One region of the Megamonas sp. Calf98-2 genome, then DNA from elsewhere that is predicted to be linked to it. Evidence: riboswitches for the same ligand, from Rfam matches in the RefSeq annotation. Region 1 holds a riboswitch; each other region holds the start of a gene.
The links. Region 1 has a riboswitch for cobalamin ahead of nikB (nickel ABC transporter permease). Riboswitches for the same ligand answer to the same signal wherever they lie in the genome.
Positions count from the first base shown of each region.

Region 2: linked by a shared signal. The riboswitch ahead of BMX03_RS09025 (methylmalonyl-CoA mutase family protein) and the one ahead of nikB (nickel ABC transporter permease) in region 1 are both predicted to bind cobalamin.
Region 3: linked by a shared signal. The riboswitch ahead of BMX03_RS05090 (hypothetical protein) and the one ahead of nikB (nickel ABC transporter permease) in region 1 are both predicted to bind cobalamin.

Region 1 is NZ_FOCY01000032.1:18,119-20,329, forward strand. Features, by position in the region: gene nikC (nickel transporter permease) at 1-37, opposite strand, end outside; gene nikB (nickel ABC transporter permease) at 34-972, opposite strand; cobalamin riboswitch at 1,192-1,377, opposite strand; gene BMX03_RS09305 (NUDIX domain-containing protein) at 1,663-2,208, shown strand.
Region 2 is NZ_FOCY01000030.1:17,265-19,475, forward strand. Features, by position in the region: gene BMX03_RS09025 (methylmalonyl-CoA mutase family protein) at 1-1,137, opposite strand, end outside; cobalamin riboswitch at 1,617-1,791, opposite strand; cobalamin riboswitch at 1,922-2,111, shown strand.
Region 3 is NZ_FOCY01000012.1:52,335-54,545, reverse strand. Features, by position in the region: gene BMX03_RS05095 (TonB-dependent receptor) at 1-773, opposite strand, end outside; gene BMX03_RS05090 (hypothetical protein) at 803-1,204, opposite strand; cobalamin riboswitch at 1,417-1,589, opposite strand; cobalamin riboswitch at 1,737-1,911, shown strand; gene BMX03_RS05085 (MotA/TolQ/ExbB proton channel family protein) at 2,032-2,211, shown strand, end outside.

The DNA.
Region 1 (2,211 bases):
CAGAAAATAATTTATTATTCTTTATAAATTTAATCATCTTGAATCTCCTTTTTTCAGCCTAGGATCAAGATATGTATACGATAAATCTACTAAAAAATTAATTACTGTATACACAATAGAAATCCATAAAACAAATCCTTCGATTAATGGATAATCACGCATAGTAATAGCATACACTGCCATTCTCCCCATACCTGGCCAAGCAAAAACTGTTTCAATAACAGCAACGCCACCTAATAACCAACCGATGGACATACCTAGTAAAGTTATTAAAGGTAAAATGGCGTTAGGTAAAATATGTTTCCATAAAATAGCTTTTTCAGACAATCCTCTAGCTCTAGCACCAATTACATAATCTTGATGTAATTCATCTAAAATCACAGTACGCACTTGCCTAGTATATTTTGCCGATTGATAGATAGCTAAAGTAAGTGCTGGTAACACTAATCCACTTGGTGTTACACTAGCAGTAGCTATAGGAAATAATCCCAATTTTAAGCCAAAAATATATAATAAAATCAATCCTACCCAAAAACTTGGCATAGATACACCAATAAAAGAAAAGATTCTCACTAAAAAGTCAGGAATTCTATTGCGATGTGTAGCGGAAAAAATTCCCAAAGGAATGGAAATAATTATAATTAAAATAATTGTAGTCAAAGCTAATAAAACAGTCCCTGCAAAACCTTCCATTAACTTATCTATTACAGGTTTTTTTGCTGAATAAGAAATTCCCATATCGCCTTGTGCTACACCTAAAAGCCAATTGCCATATTGTACAAGAAATGGATCATTAAGTCCCATTTCTTCACGAGTTTGCTCTATTATTTCTTGAGAAACAATAGTATCTGAAGCCTCTAAAACCATGGCTGCTGGATCACCAGGTGATAAATAAGTTAAACAAAATGTTAAAAAACTAACACCAATTAATGTAATTACTAATTGAATTAAACGATTTATTAATCGTTTCAAATTAAAACAACCTCCTTATTTTTTTCATTATTATAGATTAAAAAGCTCCTCTCCTTTCTTCCGTTAAGGCAAACAAAAAAAGTCTGCCTTTGCTAGCAGACTTTTAAGAGAAACATACAATTATAAATATGAGAAAAAAAGCCTAATTCTTATAGAATTAGGCAGTATTATACAATATTTATATCTGTATAAATCGCCTTCCCATCGCTCGCAGGTAATAACGGTGATTATTAAATAGGCAGTTCTCCTGGCTCAGAGTCATAGCTATTCACGCCTTCCCAAGAAAATAATTTTTTCTCAGTGACATAATTGTGGAATTGCTCGTCTTTACAGTGGCGGGACCGCTCCGGCTTATACCGAATTCCCTATTAAGTCTATATAGACACCTATTCTATCTATATTTTATTACTTATGTTATCATTAGTGATAGTCTTTGTCAATTATCTTATAATAAATTTCATTAATTTTACTATTACTAAAAACTTTATATAAGATATATTGATTTTGTAAAGTTGTTAACCTATTGGCGGATTGATAAAAATTTTCAAAAATCACAGCCATAAAAATTCTTTTTACAATAGACTTTTGTATATTATTTTTCTCATAGCTTATTGTTTTTATAGATGATATAATTATGAATATAAAATTTATAATTGTTATCAATATTATAATATAAAGAGAGGGATTTTCATGTATGAAGATTTAATTGAAGAAAAAATTTCTTCCGAAGATATTTTTGATGGGGTATTACTTCATGTAAAGCGTGATTATGTAAAATTACCAAATGGTAATAAAGCTGTTCGTGAATGGATAAAACATCAAGGTGCTTCTGCTGTTATTCCTGTATTGCCAAATGGTAATATTATTTTAGTGCGCCAATATCGTTATCCTATTGGCAAAGTAACTTTAGAAATTCCTGCCGGCAAATTAGATAGTGTGGACGAAGATCCATTAATTTGTGCTAAACGTGAATTATCTGAAGAAACAGGTTATACTGCTAATAAATACACACAAATTCATAAATTAGCTACTACTGTTGGTTTCTCTAATGAATGGATTTATATTTATTTAGCACAAGATTTAGTAAAAGGTAAACAACATACTGATGATGATGAATTTATAAATCTAGTAGAAATGCCACTAAGCGAAGCTGTCGATTTAGTTAATAAAGGTGAAATCTTTGATGCTAAATCTGTTGTTGCTATTTTAATAGCAGAAAAATTGTGTAAACAATAATTT
Region 2 (2,211 bases), on a different contig from region 1:
CATACCATCCATACCACCAACAACAGCAGAAAATGATTGTGTAGCTGCACGAAGTAAATTTACATAAGGATCATATACTGTTTGACAAAAAGACGATGTACTTACATATATATTAATTTTTTGAGCTATATCATCTCCACCACAATTTTTAACAATTTGAGCCCAAATCATTTTCACACTGCGTAATTTAGCAATTTCCATAAAAAAATTTGCACCTATACTAAAATGAAAACGTAAATGACGACAAAAAGTATTCACATCAATGCCACGTCGTTCCATAGATTTCATATATGTTACAGCTTCATTCATGGCATATGCTACTTCTTGAATATCATTTGCACCACCATTGTGATAAACATCTGTATTTACTACTACAGTCTTTAATTCTGGTGCAAATTTTTCTGCCCAACAAATACTATGAGCCATTTCATCATAATATTCATCAAGAGGTCGTGTAAGCTTTCCATCTAAAGCTAATTCTCCAATAGGATCTGCTGTAATAGCACCATGAAGTTTTTTTAGTGATAATTTTTTCTGTTCACACACCACTGCAACAGCAGAAAGTAATGCTATATTAGAAGCACCTGCATAGATATCAATTTCAAATTTTTCTAAATCAACATCATCTAATAATTTATTTACATCTGATAAAGTCGATAAAGAAACACCAATATCTGCGATTTCTTCTTTATTAGCTGTATCTACATCATAACCTTTACGTGTTGCTGTATCCAAAACTACACTTGCAGCTGTTGAACCTTTTAATAATTCATATTTTACCATTTCATTGGCTTCACTAGGAGTTTTAGCATCACACTCTTGAGCTATTGTCCATGGTTTATGTATATAACCACTAGCATTAGCTCCACGTAAATTACTTTCCATTCCTGGATAAGTCTTATTATGAGTTAACCCTTCTAAATCTTCCATACGATAAATAGGGTTTAATGTAATACCTTCATAAGTTTTAGTAAACATACTTTTTTCAAAAGGTTTTCCCTTCAATAATGCCACTACAGCTTCTTTCCATTCTTCATATGAAGGAATTTCAAACTCATCAAAAGTAACAGCAGGAATATCTTGTTCTTGTTGTTCTTCTTGTCGAATTTCTTCGCCAAGTGTTTTATCTTGTTCCATATATAATAATTTCCCTTCTCTGCTTCTGCATTTTCATTTAAGGGGATAATTTAATACTATTATTGAATAGTTAATAAATACTCTTATATATCTAATAAATGGTTCGAGTTCCTCCTACCTAGATATTAAATATAAAATTTATAAAAAAGCCATCACTAAATTTAGTGATGGCTGGATTGGTAATATATATTCCCCAAATATTATTTACCATTTTTATTAAATTATTCAAGCATTTATGCTAATCATAATAATGATTAAATTTTTCAGTAAATTAAACATAATTTACAACAAATTAATATGATACATCGATGGCACTTGCTTAAGATAATCATGAGCCATCTTCATGGATTATCTCTATAAACAGAAAAACCGCTTTTCATAAACAATATATGAAAAACGGTAGAAAATTATAATTAGAATTTACATGTATAAAAAACATATACATTCTACTACATCTCTCCCCGTCTCTCGCAGGTCAAACGACGATGCTTCTTATAGGCAGTTCTTCTGACTCAGTATCATTGCTCACTTCGCCTTCCCAGTTTCCCAGTGACATTCATGAAGTTTGCTCCTCTTTACAGCGGCGGGACCGTGCCGGATTTTAACCGTCTTCCCTATTAAGCATAAATATGCACCTATAAGGTTTCATTATCAACTTGTCGCCTTTATTATACTTTTTATTTTATATATGTGTCAATACTCTATATAAAATAATTTTAAGATAATTATTTTATATAGAGTATTGACACATATTCTATATAGTGATATTCTAAGAAAGAACTGAATATAGTTCAATGAATCAGGTGTCCATTTGGACTTAATAGGGAATTCAGTACGTAATTTATTATTAAGCTGAAACGGTCCCGCCACTGTATGAGGGAACTTATCCAAATTTATGTCACTGGGAAACTGGGAAGGCTTGGATATAGTAATGAACTCGAGTCAGGAGAACTGCCTGATTAACAATCACCGTGTGCAATTAATTTATTTTAATTGCCATACCTGCGAGCGATGGGGAGGAGATTAGACAGTAAATTTTAGAATTTACTCAATGTGTCTATTCACCTCTTTTCA
Region 3 (2,211 bases), on a different contig from region 1:
TTAAATTCTGTACCCCTATAAGTATAATTTCCCCCAGTAAGACCATCTTTATATTTTGTATCGCCAGACATTTCACGATCCAATGATATAAAATATTTCCATGATTTATCATCACCAGCAGAACCAGAATAAGTTACATTATAATTATGTTTTTTCCATGAACCAGTAGAAAGATCAATAGTTCCTTGATTTTCATCTGCTCCTTTACGAGTAATAATATTAATTACTCCACCTGTAGCATCAGCTCCATAAACTGAAGCGCCAGGACCTTTAATTACTTCAATTTTTTCTACATTATTAATATTTACTACTTGATTTAAATCAACCATCGTTCTAGTCCCACTAGCATTAGAACTACCAAAACGAGTACTAGTAGCATTATCAACACGACGACCATCCACTAAAACAACTACACGAGAATCACCATTAATTGATAAACTATTATTATATGGTGCATAGCCATATTCTCCGCCCCTATATCCAGGGTTTTGAAAAGTCACACCAGGTATACGTTTAATAGCATCTGTTAAATCTTGATAATGACGTTTTTCAATTTCTTCACGAGTAATTACTTTAACATCTCCACCTGTACGATAATAAGACTGTTCTGTAATAGTATTACCAAATTGATCTTTTGTAGCATCCGCTTCTACTACTACAGCATCTAAAGTATATTCATTTAAATTTTCATCAAATGCCGCTTCGGAATATGTTGTCCAATTCATAATACCAAGAGTTACAGCAGCTGCTAGATATTGTTTTTTTAATCTCATTTTTAAACCTGACTTTCTTAATTAATATTTCAAAAATTTACTCCATTTATATAAGAAAAATTATAAATAGCATCTACATTCCAATCAGTCCAATTACCATCAAATTTACCTAAATTAAAAGTAATTCTTTTTTTACTATTTGGTGCTATCTTGCACATAGGCATTTTTTCTGGTTGTCCTACATATTGATAAGAAGTTCCATCATTATTCATAAATGTAATAATAGCTGTGAAATTATTTAATCTAGTAATTTTCAAATCATTTCGTAAATTCTCAAATTCTCCACTCATACATAAATTTTCTCCATCTTTCCATACTTTATAAGTTTTCCATTCTAAAATCATAGTATCTGATGAAGTTTCTGTTGCAAAACTAACTGTTGGAAAAATCATTATCAATAATAAAAAAATAATACATACTTGTCTTTTCAAAAATATCCTCCTCTCTATTTAATTAATTATTATGGTGCTTTATCAAATATTATCATCAAAAATATTCTAATATTTAATAACGAACCAAATAAAAAACCTTTCTGCTTAAAATACAGAAAGGTTTTATTTATAAGTAAAAAATACCTTTTTGCATACAGCAAAAAGGTATAGTTATACATATTCTTCACCATACCGTCTCTCGCAGTAACTTTTATTGGCTACTAAAATTAGGCAGTTCTTCTGGCTCTGCTTCACCGCTCATCTTGCCTTCCCAGTTTCCCAGTGACATATTTAAGACTCGCTCCACATTACAGCTACGGGATAGCACAGGTTTCACACCTGTTTCTCTATTAAGTATTGCTACACCTAACTTTATCTATATTTATCTTTTCATAGATTGTATTTATCTATTACAATTTTGCATTATAAATGATAATATAGTTAATGTCAATAAAAATTTAATCTAATTTTAATCTTTTACCAAATACTATTGTTTTTTTTTATAAAAAATGCTATACTTCTATGCAACAAATGAATAATTCATAATTTAGGTGTACTTTGTACTTAATAGAGAAATCGGTATAAGCCGATGCGGTCCCGCCGCTGTAAGGACGAGCTATATTTCATTTATGTCACTGGGAAACTGGGAAGGCGAAATTATGCAATGACTCCAAGCCAGAAGAACTGCCTATATTATCTTTCCGATTCCTGCGAGTGACATGGATAGGAAAATATATAATATTGCTGAATTTAAATTTATTTTATATATTTATGCCTTCCTTTCTTTTCAGGTTAGGAAGGTATTTTTATTTTTAGGAGGTAATATTTTGTCTGATGTATTAATGTATTTTGAAAAAGGTGGATTAGTAATGTATCCACTACTTATTTGTTCACTAGTTATTATTTTTATTGCTATTGAACGATATCTGTTTTATAAATCTATTGATTCTGGTCATTTATTTACTAAACAATATTGCGATATTCTATCTGGAGAAACGCTAGAAAAA